One region of the Thermacetogenium phaeum DSM 12270 genome, then DNA from elsewhere that is predicted to be linked to it. Evidence: riboswitches for the same ligand, from Rfam matches in the RefSeq annotation. Region 1 holds a riboswitch; the other holds the start of a gene.
The links. A riboswitch is a leader RNA that binds a small molecule or an ion and turns the genes downstream of it on or off. The one in region 1 is predicted to bind molybdenum cofactor.
Positions count from the first base shown of each region.

Region 1 (7,587 bases):
AATCCCCCTTGATCAAGAGCTCGGAAACCGGCACAATCTTATACCCCTGGTCTCTAAGGCTCTTCAAAATCACAGGGAGCGCCTCGGGAGTGTACTTGGCGTTGTTGTGGAAGAGGACGATCGCCCCCGGATGGGCGTTTTTTAAGACCCGGTCGACCACCGCCTCCACCCCGAGCTCCTGCCAGTCGAGGGAATCGACGCTCCACTGGATCACCTCATAACCGAGCTTCCGGGCGGCCCTGATGTTGGTATTGTTGTATTCACCAAAAGGGGGTCGAAAAAGGCGGGTGCGCTTCCCCGTGAGCTTGAAGATCATCTCCTCGTTGTCCTTCAGCTCTTCGATGAACTCTTCCTCCGAGAGCTCGTTGCAGTGAGGGTGGGTCGAGGTGTGGTTCCCCAGCTCGTGCCCGGCGGCGGCAATGGCCTTCACCATTTCCGGGTACTTCTTGACCCAGATGCCCGTTAGAAAAAAGGTGGTCTTGATGTCGTTCTCCTCGAGGATCTTCAGCAGCGTCGGGGTATAATCGGCACCCCAGGCGGCATCGAAAGAGATGGCCAGCTTCTTTTCCCTGATGTCCACCGCATAAATGGGCACCTCCCGGTCGGCGGCGTTGAAGACCCCTCCAACCCCCCCGCAAAGGCCGGAGAAACAGATGACGCCCGCCAGCAGCAGAGTTGCCAGCGCGCCCCAGCACAGCAAACGCCTTCTCCTCAAGAGAACCATCGGCACGACAGGCCCACCCCTTCCCCGCTTTTTGTTACTAAATATTATTCGGCGCCCGGCAGGTTCATGCGATGAAGAGCTGTCGGGACAACCCCCGCCGTTATCACTGGCCTTGCGGCCGTGTGAAAAAGGCAGGAAAGGGGCAGCTTCCCACGCAGCAGCGCGGCTGCCGCAGGCGGTCGATCGAAGTGACCGTTTTTTTCAAAAAGCAAGACTTATTTTCCAAAAAAGTTGGGAATACTTTAAACAAAAGTATTGACAATCCACACCTGGATTTGTATTATTTATCATAGATTTATTAGCACTCACATTCAATGAGTGCTAATAACCCCCGCATAACATTCACATCACACTGAGGAGGGTTGTAAATGCTGAAGCCACTTGGTGACCACGTACTGGTGAAACCTCTCTCCAAAGAGGAAAAAACCGAAGGAGGCATCTACCTTCCCGACACCGCGAAGGAAAAGCCTCAGGAAGGAGAAGTAATCGCGGTGGGACCGGGCCGGCTCCTGGAAAACGGCACCCGCGTGCAGCCTGAGGTTAAGGTCGGCGACAAGGTTATCTACGCCAAGTACGGCGGAACCGAAATCAAACTCGGTGATGTCGAGTACCTGATCATGCGTGAAAGCGACATCCTGGCCATCAAAGACTAGGCCTCGACATCAAATCCCATCAACAAGGAGGTTGACAATCGCTTATGCCTGCGAAACAGATCGTCTTTGACGTAGACGCCCGTAAAAAACTCGAGAGAGGCGTTAATATCGTAGCCGATGCGGTAAAAACGACCCTTGGTCCGAAGGGCCGCAACGTGGTATTAGAAAAGAAGTTCGGATCTCCGACCATCACCAAGGACGGGGTAACCGTTGCCAAAGAGATCGAGCTGGAAGATCCCTTTGAGAACATGGGAGCCCAGCTCTGCAAAGAAGTAGCCTCTAAGACCAACGAGATCGCCGGTGACGGCACCACCACGGCTACGGTTCTGGCCCAGGCCATCGTCAACGAAGGGCTGAAGAACGTCACCGCCGGAGCCAACCCCATCTTCCTCAAGCGCGGCATCGACATGGCGGTCGAAAAGGCCGTGGAGGAGATGAAGAAGCACAGCACACCGGTGGAGACCAGAGAGTCCATCGCCCACGTCGCCGCCATCGCCGGCAACGACAAGGAGATCGGCGAGCTGGTGGCTGAGGCCATGGAGAAGGTGGGCAAAGACGGAGTCATCACCGTTGAGGAATCCAAGGGAATCGAGACCCTGGTCGAAGTTGTCGAAGGTATGGAGTTCGACCGCGGCTACATCTCCCCCTACTTCGTCACCAACTCCGAGACCATGGAAGTGGAGCTGGAAGAGCCCTACATTCTGATCTACGAGAAGAAGATCTCCGCGGTCGGCGACCTGCTGCCCCTCCTGGAGAGAGTCGTCCGCACCGGCAAGCCCTTCCTGATCATCGCCGAGGATGTGGAGGGCGAGGCCCTGGCCACCCTCGTCGTCAACAAACTGCGGGGCGTGCTCCACTGCGCTGCGGTTAAGGCCCCAGCGTTCGGCGACCGCCGCAAGGCAATGCTTGAGGATATCGCCATTCTCACGGGCGGCACATTCATCTCCGAGGACATGGGCTTCAAGCTCGAGAATGTGGACATCGATAAGCTCGGGCGGGCGAAAAAGGTCAAGATCAATAAGGAGAAGACCACCATTGTTGAAGGTTACGGAGCAAGCGACAAGATCAAGATGCGCGTCAACCAGATCAAGGCACAGATCGAGGAAACCACATCCGACTACGACCGTGAGAAGCTGCAGGAGCGCCTCGCCAAGCTGTCCGGCGGCGTAGCTGTCATTAAAGTCGGCGCCGCTACCGAAACCGAGCTCAAGGAGAAAAAGCACCGCATCGAAGACGCCCTCTCCGCAACCCGGGCGGCCGTTGAAGAGGGCATCATTCCCGGTGGAGGAACCTGCCTGGTGAACGTAATCCCGGCCCTGGACGAGATTCAGGCCGAAGGGGATGTGCTGGTAGGCGTCCGCATCGTGCGCCGCGCCCTGGAGGAGCCGCTGCGCCAGATCGCCGAAAATGCCGGACTCGAAGGTTCGGTCGTCATCGAACGGATCAAGAACGAAAAAGCGGGCATCGGCTTTAATGCCCTGACCGAGCAGTACGTGGATATGGTCAAGGAAGGCATTGTCGATCCCTTGAAGGTCACCAGAAGCGCCCTCCAGAACGCCGCCTCCATCGCTTCCATGCTTCTCACGACAGAGGCTCTCATCTCCGAAATTCCGCAGAAGAAGGAGAACACGCCTCCTTCGATGCCGGGCGGCATGGGCATGGATTACTAATACGGAAACCAACCACAAGGCCCTCCGTAAAAAGGAGGGCCTTTTTATGTCCCATCACAGACCAAGAGTCGCATCCCCCTTCCCGGCATCTACCCGCTAACCGTTAGAATACCTGTCATGAAAATACGTCAAGTTCACCCGCCGGTCTACCGCTTCGCTCTTGATTCCAGGCCGGACAGGACGACGGCTCGCTTCGGGACAGCTCTGGGGGCAGTGGTATGGGGCTTATAAAAAATAACCTGAAGGCGGCTGCCATCAGGTCTGTCTGATTTATTTTTCTGGGCTGTCCGGGGTCGTTTCGGCTGCTGTCTGTTTTCGTTGTTCATCGGCCAGCGCCTTCTGGCCGGCCCTGATCAGCTTTCTCACCATCTGGCCGCCGATCTTTCCCGCTTCTCTGACGGTAAGTTCGTCCCCGGCTTTGGCCAGGTCATCGTCGAGGCCGAGCTCCCGGGCGGTTTCCCACTTCAGCCGTTCGTGCGGCCCGGGCTTCTTTGCCTTTTTCTTTTTTACTGTCTTTTTTTCCGGCATCTGCATCACCCCTTACATTATTCTTTCGCAAGGGAATGGGAAATATGAGAGGCCGGCCTTCCGGCGATGTACCTCCAGAATATCTGACGAAAAATGGCGGCAAGGCCGCCGGTATCAGCCGTCATGATTGCCTGCCGGTCGGAACAGATGGCAATATTCTCAGCAGACTACCATGCCGCCAGCGGCTGCCCTAACAGAGGAACGAAAAAAGGATTTATCCTTGCCGGCGCAGCGACCTGACGGAGGTTGTTACCCGCCCATGACGAAGGAGCAGAGCGAGCAGCCGAATCGAGATATGATCTCGAGATAGGCGACTCTGCGGCAGGGAAGGCGCATAGGAGCCGGTCGGCTGCTTATCTATCGACAAGTCTTAGGGCAATTTAAACCGAAAGTCCGGGGGCAAGCGCAAGGATAAACGCATTTTCAGGGCAGACCCTCACGCCGCCTCCGGCGGCACCAACAGAGCATGAAAAAACCGCCGGTCGACCGGCGAGCGACCAGCGACCTATGGAAGGCCGGCTAACGGGACAGGCGAAGCGAGGATGACAGGTCGCCTCTCAGCAGATACCGCATCCTGGACAAAAAAAAGGGTTTCCTTATCCAACGGCGAATATAAAGAAAAAACGACATTCTCCGAGTCCTCCCTCCTAAGGCCTCTTGGGCTATGGCAGCAGGACCACTGGGTGCGCTTCGGAAACGAGCGCGCCTCCCGGCACGGAAAGGAGAGCGAAGACAGGGCCAGAGTACTTTCCGTACCTGGCTTTTTTTATCTGCTCCTTCCCCCTCCGGGAGAGAAAGAAAAGGGGGTATGGTAAAAAGACAGACTAAAGCACGACATCGCCCGCAAAAGGAAGAATCAAAAAAGTTGATTGAGGAAAACACACCGGAGAAGAAAGGAGTTTTGGATAATGAAGCCGAACAGAAGATTGTCCACCGGCATCCTTTTTCTGTTCCTCTGCTCCATCCTGGCCTTTGCCGCCGGCTGCGGTGAACAGCAGGAACAGGCCGCTGCAAAGAAGGATGTCATCCTGGCCACAACCACCAGCACCGTCGACACCGGCTTGCTGGACGAACTCATCCCCATCTTCGAGGAGAAAACCGGGTACAGGGTCAAGCCCATCGACAGGGGCACAGGAGAGGCCCTGGAAATGGGCAAAAAAGGCGAAGCGGACGTCCTCCTCACCCACGCTCCGGCATCGGAACGGCCTCTGGTCGAGAACGGGGACGTGATCAACTACCAACTGGTGATGCACAACGACTTCATCATCGTGGGGCCGCCAGACGACCCGGCGCAGATCAAGGGAGAGAAGGACGCAACTGAGGCCTTTAAGAAGATCATGAACGGCCGGTTCACCTTCGTGTCCCGGGGGGATGACTCCGGCACTCATAAGAAGGAAAAGGCCATCTGGGATAAATTAGGTGTGACCCCCGCCGGCGACTGGTATCTGGAAGCCGGCAGCGGAATGGCGGACACCCTGCGCCTGGCCTCCGAGAAGAACGCCTACACCCTCACCGACAGAGGAACCTATCTCGCTCAGAAGGACAACCTCAAGCTGGCGAGTCTGATGGAAGGGGACCCGATGCTCCTCAACATCTATCACGTGATGCAGGTCAACCCGGAAAAGTTCCCCAAGGTCAATGCCGCTGGTGCCAAGGCGTTTGTGGAATTCATGATCAGCCCCGAAACCCAGCGAATCATCGGTGATTTCGGAGTAGACAAATACGGCCAGCCGCTCTTCATCCCCGATGCCGGGAAGAGCGAAGAGGAAATCGGAATGCAGTAAAAAGCTCAAGTGGTGATCGCCTCCCGATCACCACTTTTTTTAAACGAATTGCGGTAAGCCCTCTTTAAGCGCCGGCCTTTTACCTCCCATGGCGGTGGAGGTAGGGCCGGATACGAAGAAGAAATCCCGGGCGGAGCGGAAAAGCCGGCAGCGGCGGCTGATCCCGGAGCACGGCGGCGGAAAGGCTGTTACTTATTTCCGCCGCCTTTAGATAAAAGGAGTTCATCTTCGCCTTGTAGAATAGGATATTGTAGAATAAAAATAGATGAGCGCTTCTTAGAATTTAAAAGCTCATCACCTTGGAAAAGGAGAGGAAAGATGAACGATTTGCGCGCCGCAAAGCGGGGAGCAGCGCTCCTGGGCAGCATTCTCCTCCTGGCCCTTCTGTTGAACCTGGGGACGCCGCTCCCTTCCGTCCGGGCGGTAGAGGGAAACCCGCCCGTGGTGGTAGCCGGTTACGATGGAGCTGTCGTTCCCATCACCGCCAAGTACCTGGAAAGGGTCATCCGCCACGCCGAAAACCTCGGGGCAACGGCCTGCGTCATTCAACTCAGCACCCCGGGCGGCCTCTACACCACCACCCAGGAGATTGTCACCACCATCCTCAACGCCCGGGTCCCGGTTATCGTCTACGTCTCTCCGGCCGGGGGATGGGCGGGATCGGCAGGGACCTTCATCACCATTTCCGCCCACGTAGCCGCCATGGCCCCCGGAAGCCGGATCGGCGCCGCCCATCCGGTCGGGATCGGCCCCTCCGACGGTCAGCAGCAGGACATTCCCAGCCAAAAGATCACCGAGGACGCCGCCGCCTGGGCGCGCTCCATCGCCCAGCTGCGCGGGAAGAACGCCGATGCCGTGGAGCAGGCGGTGCGGGAGAGCAAATCCTACTCCGATGCCGAAGCCTTGAAGCTCAACCTCATCGACCTGCGAGCGCAAGACCTCGAGGACCTGCTCCGGCAGCTGGACGGCAAGACGGTTACCTTAAGCAGCGGCGCCCGGGTGGAGCTCCGGACGAAAGGCGCCCCCATCGTCAACCTCTCGATGAACCCCGTTGAAAAGACCCTGCTCGCCCTGAGCAATCCGGACCTGGCCTACATCCTGATGACGGTAGGCATGGCCGGCCTGATGGTGGAAATCTACAACCCCGGCCTGATCTTTCCCGGAGTTGCCGGCGCCATTTCCCTGCTGCTCGGCCTCTATTCTCTGGGAACACTCGACGCATACTGGGGGGGAGTGCTCTTGATCATTCTGGCTTTCGGGCTCTTCATCGCCGAGGCCTTCGTGCCCAGCCACGGGATCTTGGGTGCCGGAGGAGTGATTTCCTTCGTCACCGGATCGCTGCTTCTCTTCAGCGGCGGCCCTCCCGGAATAGGGATCAACATCTCCCTGATCGTCACCACCGCCCTGGTGTTCGCCGCCCTGGTGGCGCTGTTGGTCACAGCCGTAGTCCGGGGGCAGAAAAGAGCCGTGACCACAGGAAGCGAAGGATTGATCGGGCGCATGGGAACGGCCCGCTCGGACCTGCTCCCGGAGGGCCTGGTCTTCGTCGAAGGCGAACTCTGGCGGGCAGTATCCGAAGAGGGCCCCATCAAGGCAGGCGAAAAGGTGGTGATCACCGCCATGGAGGGACTGAACCTGCGGGTGCGGCGAGCCTAGGGTGACATCCGGCCACCGGGATCAAGGCAGCCTTTTTTCCGACGGCGGGCTGCCTCCCTTCGCCGCGTGAAAAGGCGAACGCAGCAGGCGAGCCGTCGTCCTGTCCGGCCTGCAATCAAGAGCGAAGCGGTAGACCGGCGGAGAACCCGACATAGACCGCCGCCCCTCAGGCGGCACGTTAAAAACCAAACCGCCGGCTCAACCGGCGAGCGACCTATGGAAGGCCGACGCATTTTCAAGGCAATATAATAATAAAACAAACGAAAGGGGTGACCATCCCGGGGGCATATCTGCCTGCCGGGAAAACACAATGCCGGGTTATTTTCCACTGGTTATACTTATTCTGCTGCTGATTGCCTCCTCCCTGCGCATCGTCCAGGAATACGAGAGGGGTGTCATCTTCCGCCTCGGGCGCTGCGTCGGAGCCAGGGGGCCGGGGATCATCTTCCTCATCCCGGGGATCGAGAGGATGCAGAAGGTTGACCTGCGCGTGATCACCATGGACGTCCCCACCCAGGAGGTCATAACCAAAGATAACGTCACCGTCAAGGTCAACGCCGTCGTCTACTTCC
Region 1 covers NC_018870.1:407,810-415,396, reverse strand. The annotation lists gene TPH_RS02050 (polysaccharide deacetylase family protein) at 1-724, opposite strand, end outside; gene groES (co-chaperone GroES) at 1,093-1,377, shown strand; gene groL (chaperonin GroEL) at 1,422-3,047, shown strand; gene TPH_RS02030 (alpha/beta-type small acid-soluble spore protein) at 3,318-3,575, opposite strand; molybdenum cofactor riboswitch at 4,195-4,316, shown strand; gene TPH_RS02020 (substrate-binding domain-containing protein) at 4,484-5,359, shown strand; gene TPH_RS02015 (NfeD family protein) at 5,678-7,015, shown strand; gene TPH_RS16155 (hypothetical protein) at 7,037-7,168, opposite strand; gene TPH_RS02010 (slipin family protein) at 7,326-7,587, shown strand, end outside.

Region 2 (7,587 bases), 270 kb from region 1:
GCATCATGGCACCCGGTAAAACGGGGGCACCATAGGAGACAATTTTTGCTCCTGTCTGTTTGATGCCTTTAGGAGTAACATCATCTGGATCGACCGACATGCCGCCGGATGTCATAATCAGGTTTGCTCCCCGGGAAATCATTTCTCTGACAGCGGCAGCTATTCGTTCCGCATCGTCCGGCACTATTACCTGACTAATCACTTCACTACCATAATCTTCAACCTTCTTTTTTATTACCGGGGAGAAACGATCTTTGATGCGCCCGTAATAAACCTCATTACCGGTTATAACCATGCCTACCCGATACTTCCTGAACGGCAGCACAGAAATAACTTTCTTCCCTCTTGCTATTTCCTCAGCTTGTCTTAATTTTTCGTTTTCTATCATCAAGGGAACGACACGTACTCCTGCCACCACATCCCCTTTTTTAACAGGTCTGTTGTTGTTTCTGGTTGCAATCACCATATCGTCGATCAAATTGATCTGAAACAGCAGATCTTCATCAATATTACACATACCATCATGTTCAGCCACCAGATGAACCTTACCCTCGGCAGGTTCAGTTAAAGAGACTCCTTCCCCTCTTACAGCCTGTGCCAACCGCATCCCCGCTTCATCTTCGTGCACTTCATCACCGTTCTTCGTATCCCACACGTAGATTCGATCTTTTCCCAAACTCAAAAGCATGGGAACATCTTCAGGCCGGATAATGTGCCCTTTCTTGAATGCCCTGCCTTTGAATTCACCAGGAACGATCTTCGTGATGTCATGGCACAATACCATTCCTACCGATTCTTCAACCCTTACCGTCTTCATTTTCTGAACCCCCTTTTGGGTAAAAGGCTCATTAATTGCTATCGTAAGCTGCGATATACCGCCTGATTTCATTAACAACCCCGTCGATATCATCCAGTTGATATTGCGGAACATCGAGGTCATCCCAGACCACATCGCTGACAATCGCCAGCAGTTCGTCGGGGGAGCAGAGCCGCTCTTTATGCACTTCCGATCTGTAGACCTCGATCTTCGGCTTGTCGCCGCTCTTATAGCCTTCGGTAAGCACGATATCTACCCCGGGAAGCATTGCAACAATTTCATCAAGGCTCTTTTCCTTTGAAACTTTTTCGATCATGGCCATCTTTTCAGAGGAGGAGATCACCACCACATCGGCCCCTGCCTGGGCCATCCTCCAGGTGTCCTTTCCCGGCTTATCCATATCGAATCGATGGGCATCGTGCTTGATGGCAGCCACCCTAATTCCATCTTCCTTCAGCCTCTTGATAACCTTTTCCAACAGCGTTGTTTTACCTGCACCAGACTTACCCACAATGGAAATTACCGGTTTATCTTTTTTCACTGCGCCTAACCCTCCTGATTATTATTCAACATTTTCGGTTATCTTCCAGAGATCCATCCGTATTCTGCCGCATCATGAGCGACCAGTAATCCTCGGGGGTATTCAAATTGTAGAACAACTCCTCGGGGTTGCCGATTCTTTCGATCTCATCCCTCCCCACCGTTAAAACGCGGACCTGAGGGTAGAACATAATTACTGTTCTCAATCCAGCCTTCAAGCAGTTTTCAATAGGTTCGATACAGCCTTTTGAATAAACCGCGCAAAGAGGTTCACCATAACCATCTATTTGAGGAACAACCACATCGTAACCGGGGCAGATTTCTAAAAGATATTTCGCCAGTTCTGCCTTAAACAGGGGCATATCACAGCCGATAACGAAAGCGTATTGGTGTTTGACCCGCTTCAGCCCGGCGTGGATCCCGGCCAGCGGCCCCATACCGGGGTAAAGGTCCGGAACCTCAACGACCCCGGGAATGCTGTATTTAGAGGTGTTGTTGCTGGCTATAACGATTTCATTCACGACCTTCCGCAGCTCATTCACAGTCCGCTCTATCAGCGTTTGCCGTTCGTACACCATGAGAGACTTGTCCGTGCCCATACGCGAACTGCAGCCGCCGGCCAGGATTATCCCGCTTGCTTCCATTTGACAGCTCCTCTCAGCTCAACTACCCATTAGAATCCGTTAGAATACCGGCCAAGTCACCGGACGCATCTTTTATCCCTCAGAGCAATAAAAAATGTGCGCCTGTATGGAGGTAGAAAAATATGCAGGAGCACATTTAAAACCTATTTTTCTACTTTCCATAACAGGGAGGCTGCAAGATTTCTCCTACAACCCTGTGGGGTCTTAAGCCCCAGGCCTCGCCCCCATAGCACTGCCTTAGGAAAGCGGGCTCGTAGAAAATATCCTATTCAATTTTCAGTACTTTCATATGTTTGCGCAAAAAACTTATCGCAAGATCTATGCCAAAAAACAGCCATCTCAAAAAGTGCTTATTTATCGGATTTTTTAAATTCCTTTTGCAGGTTTCCATCCAACACGGTCTCAAAATGGTATTCTAAAGTTTCAAATTTGTAGAGGAAGCAGTTACGATATAATGGACCCAAGATTTTAGACCCCATCTTCCGCACCCTACCATATCATTAGGAAATATTTTTAAAATATAGATTTCTTAATCCTAATAACCAGTTATTGACATGCAGAGAGAGCGGGCTACACCATTGATTTACTGCAAGATAAGATAGCCAACCGGCCAAAAGGTTGAAAAAAAACAGGGCGCTCATGAAATTCGGTTCAAGCGTCCCGTTTCAAAATAAAATAGTCCTGATATTCATCCATCTGTTTCCAGCAGCGAACCATACCCGTCAGGTGGCCCGGCTTGCGTCACGCCATCTCCTTGCCTGCCTCAGCGCCCGGGGTGAGATTGTAAATCTGCAATACGTCAACGATCAGCGCTGCTTTGGGAGTTAGCTGCGGCATCGTCGATTTTACAATCTGGACTCCTTCATCAAAAATCTCACCGGATGTCTCAAAGTGCGCTGTCCCTTTAAACTGGTAGCCTTTGAGCGTTTCCATGTCCCATACGGCAACTGCCACATTGGGGTTAGCTTCAATATTTGCCCTGGTCTTCTTCATAAAAACATCCACCAGCAAAATCTGACTTTCAGAGATCAATTTACCAAAAGCGACGGCAACAACATTCGGTATTCCATCTTTGGTTGCAGTTGCCAGTGCCCATCCCCTGGTTTTAGATGCTACTTCTTTTATTTCCTCGGTAATTTTAGGCATTCGAAATCACCCCCTTGTAGTATAAGTAACAGGTTAACGCTGTTCGCGTCACTCTTTTTAGTTGTTCGACCAGGTTCAAAGCAAAATCCATGCCAGACAGACAACATCTCAAAAGGTTGAGAAAAACAGAGCTCATGAAACCCGGCTTTAAGCATCCCGTTTCAAAATAAAAATACAGTATCAGAATGGGTAAAGTTAAAGGTCTCCGTTACCTGTACAAACTGGCCGTAAAGGCATGTCGGGCATCCGGAGCAATAAATCCAGTAGGGCAGATACGCCGGCATGCTCTGCAGCGCCCACAACCAACTTCCTCGCTGCCTCCTGGAACCAGCCCTACCCGCAGGTTTTTCCCTCTCCCCAAAAAAGTAAGGCGGCTCTTACCAATTTTCTCGCAAATCCTAACGCAGAGCCCGCACAGGATACATCCCGCTCCAAGAGGGCTGTCCTGACCCTCGGTGGTAACCCCCGAACTGCCGGGCTTCCGGATCGATTCTTCATCCGCTGCCCCTTCTCGTACCAGAGCAATCAACATTTCCTCTACTTCTTTCCTGGGGAACGGTCCGCGATGCAAAAGCAGCCGAGCCGCCCAAGAAGCGGCAGTACAAAACCCCGGTAGAAAGAGCCATCTTTGCCATGGCAGCGAACCGCGCCCTTGACCCCATGTCCAAGCGCGGAGTGGAAGAATGGGTGAAAGAGGACGTGGTGATCCCGGGCGTAGAGGAAATACCCCTGCAGCAGCTCTACCGGGCGATGAACTTTCTTCTGGAGAACGAAGCCGAACTGCAGAAGCAGGTTTATTACTCCGTGGCCAACCTGCTCAACCTGGAAGTAGACATCCTTTACTTCGACACCACCTCCACCTACTTTGAGATCGAGGACGAAGATGGGGATGGTGGACTGCGGCGCCGGGGGCACTCCAAGGACCACCGACCGGACCTGCCGCAGGCCGTGATCGGCCTGGCCGTCACCAGGGACGGCATCCCGGTGCGCTGCTGGGTATGGCCGGGCAACACCGCCGACATCTCTGTGGTCGAACAGGTAAAGAAGGACCTCATAGGCTGGAAGCTGGGCCGGGTCATCACCGTGCTGGACCGGGGGTTCAACTCCGAAGACAACCTGCGCTGTCTGCAGCGGGCGGGCGGCCACTACATAGCCGGGGAGAAGCTGCGCAGCGGCAAGGAAAATACCGTGCAAGCCTTAAAGCGGGGAGGCCGCTACCAGACGGTGCGGGACAACCTGGAAGTCAAGGAGATCGTCGTCGGAAACGGCGAGGCCAGGGAGCGCTACATCCTGGTGCGCAACCCCGAAGAGGCTGCCCGGGACAAAGCCAGGCGGGAAAAAATTATCAAGGAACTGGAGGAACAGCTTCCCCTTATCAAAACCCATGCCAAAGCAGTCTGCGAACTCATGGCCCACCCGGTCTACGGCCGCTACCTGAAGGTGGACTCCCGCAGCCTGCCGAAGATCGACCGGGCCAAGATCAGGGAAGAAGAAAAACTCGACGGCAAATACCTGCTGCGCACCTCGGACGACACCCTCTCCGCCGAAGATGTCGCCCTGGGCTACAAACAGCTGCTGCTGGTGGAAGACGCCTTTCGTACCCTTAAGTCCCGGTTGGAGCTGCGCCCGGTCTACCACCGCCTGGAAGACCGCATCCGCGCCCATGTGCTCCTCTGCTGGCTAACTGTCGAACTCCGGTCTGATAGAAACAACAAAGGCAGTAAAGGATGCAATCACATTTCAGTTGGAAACAGGTGGGTATACTGTAGGCAGAGAGAGCTCTGGGGGCACTTTAATCCTTTATAATGGCTTCTAGTGCCCCCAGAAACTAGCCACACCATACTTTATTTACTTTTTATCATCGGTTTTTCCTTTATTATCAGTTTTCTTCTGTGTTATTTCAGCTCCACACTTGCTACACTTTTTATCCCCCTCATTAGTTAAGAATCCGCATTTAGGACACCTAACTCTCTTTTTTACTTGTGGTGGCCGAAAGCACATAAGCAATCGCTCCTTTCCATTTGTGCTGTATTGATCTTATTGAATTTGTTTCTAAAAATCTTATTCATCTTTTTATTTCTTTTTACTCCATCATATTATTACATCATATTTTACATCATCCCTTCTCACTTTCATGAAAAGGCAATCGTGCAGCATATAAAACCTTTCTGAAATAAACCATTGATGACGCAAAAGGATTCAAAACACAATGAAGCGCCATCAGCAAACCCCAATTAAACTTGAATTATGACACATTCCAATCCTTAACTTATACATTGATGAACACTGGCAGTGGAAAATTGATAAATGCATGAAACAAAAGAACTCATTTTCCCACTGCCAGGTAATTTAAGGAGAAGCTATTTAAAAATATCTATCCAAAAAAATTATTATGCAGACGCTCCAGCTCTAATCCTCATTAACAAAGCAGCCACTATTGCCACCGCACACCCTATAACTACCGGATAAGTCCCCATAACCCATGCTCCACCAGCTGCAGCTTTGGCAATTACCGGCGGCCCCACGAGCATACCAAAGTTCTGACCTATACTTACTACTCCTAAAGCCACCCCAGCCAGTTCAGGGCGCGGAGCTGTCTCAGGTGCCAATGTAAAGGTGCTGCTAGGAACGAAGCTCGAAATTAAGCCAATACCAATCATGTAGGGAACAACAATAAAAGTATCTAACTTAAAGCACCAAATAAGCACAACAGTGACCGCAGCCAAAGCTATTGTTAAAACTGCCTTACGGTTCCTCGTGCGATCGAGCACCCAACCGGCAAATATCCCCCCAGGTATAAGCACAAGGGAAGGCAAACTAGCATAGAAATTGGCCGCTGCTGTCCCTACTCCTGGGAATTCACTCAGGTAAGACGGCGCCCAGGTGCTATATCCGATTAAAGCGAAGTTAAAACCACAGAAGGCAAGTGCCAACAGCCAAGTATTAAGGCTTAACAGCCCTTCACCCATCGAAACAGGCGCCCCTTTCTGTTTCTCTTCTCCGGCTGCCCCTTTATCAGGCACATCAACTACCGCTGCGTACGCTACAAATGCAACTAAGGCTACTGCGGTCCCTAACCACCAGATTCCCTGCCAGCCAAAAGATTTTTGTATTGCATCGGCTATGTTATACATAACAAAAGTTGCCACCGGCACCCAAGATGACCAGATGCCCATCGGCAGCCCTCTTTCTTGAGGCTCAAACCACATACTGATGACCGCCGGGGCCACGACTGCAATCAGAGCCAATCCTATACCCTCAATAATCCTTCCGACCAACAGCACACCTGCTCCCTGAGCTAAAGCACCTATGACAGAACCTACGATGGTGCACCCCAGAGCTACAAGTCCGCTCGCTTTGGGGCCAACTCGACCTAAAAGGAAAGCAGCGGGAAGCGCAAACATTACACCCGCCACAGAAAAAACAGACATCAGCCAACCGCCAGTTGCCATGCTCACTTGTAAGCTATCGAGCAATACCTGCATAACCGGGGGGACTTTAAACTGGTTCAAAGCTATGGCCACCCCGGCGAGGTAAGCGACCCACATTACTGCCCAGGCCTTTCTTTTCACAATAACACCCCCTGTCGAATCTTCCGCAAATTCTATCCGAGTTATAAAAACTGCTGGTGGCAGAAGCCGCAGCTGCTGCCACCAGCACATGCAGCATAAGCAGCCTTTATTTAAGTACCATAACAGTTTTATATCAATGGTTACGTAGCAAATTCTACTCCCGCTCAAGGGATAGACTGCCGAGGTTAACGCTTTTATCCACGGCGATATCGCTGATTTGGATGGGTTTATATCCGCTCATCTTAATGTCCAGTGAATACTGGCCGGATTTTAAGCGCTTGAACCAAAAGTCCCCAAAGTCATCAGATTTCGTCGTCCAACTCTCCCCAGTCTGTTTGTTATTAAGGGTTATCTCTGCGCCTTCAATTATTTCATCGCTTACTGGATCATACACATCACCCGCCACAAAGAAGCCCGGTAGGTTAAGATAATATACTCTTGGTCTCAGTCCCAGTTCAGGCTGCATAACCTCAGCTTTAGCAATTAGATCGGCCAGTTCCTCTTCTTCTCCGAACTTAATCGCCTCATGTGCACATGCATCTACACAGCGCGGCACTTCTCCTTCATCTACTAAATGCGCACAACCAGTGCATTTCTGTGGAATGTTTAATTCCTCGTTCCAATATATCGCACCATATGGGCAGGCCTCTACCAGTTGCTTTTGCCCTTTCGCTTTTTCAGGATCAATAATTACTAAGCCATCTTTTCTCCTATATACAGCTCCATCCTTAGCAGCTTTTATACAGCTGGCATCGTCACAATGCATGCAGAGCGTCGGGCGATATTCCACTTTAACTTTAGGTATGCTACCGTGCTCCGTTTCCTTTATTTTCATCCAAAAGTGTCCTGTCTGCGGCTGAGGTTTAGC
Region 2 covers NC_018870.1:141,425-149,011, reverse strand. The annotation lists gene TPH_RS00780 (molybdopterin-binding protein) at 1-817, opposite strand, end outside; gene mobB (molybdopterin-guanine dinucleotide biosynthesis protein B) at 849-1,358, opposite strand; gene mobA (molybdenum cofactor guanylyltransferase) at 1,384-2,001, opposite strand; molybdenum cofactor riboswitch at 2,137-2,270, opposite strand; gene TPH_RS00765 (pyridoxamine 5'-phosphate oxidase family protein) at 2,743-3,147, opposite strand; gene TPH_RS00760 (hypothetical protein) at 3,356-3,679, opposite strand; gene TPH_RS00755 (IS1634 family transposase) at 3,637-4,953, shown strand; gene TPH_RS00750 (MFS transporter) at 5,538-6,719, opposite strand; gene TPH_RS00745 (4Fe-4S dicluster domain-containing protein) at 6,874-7,587, opposite strand, start outside.
Region 2: it holds a riboswitch for molybdenum cofactor, as region 1 does, so the genes downstream of both, mobA (molybdenum cofactor guanylyltransferase) here and TPH_RS02020 (substrate-binding domain-containing protein) in region 1, are expected to answer to the same signal.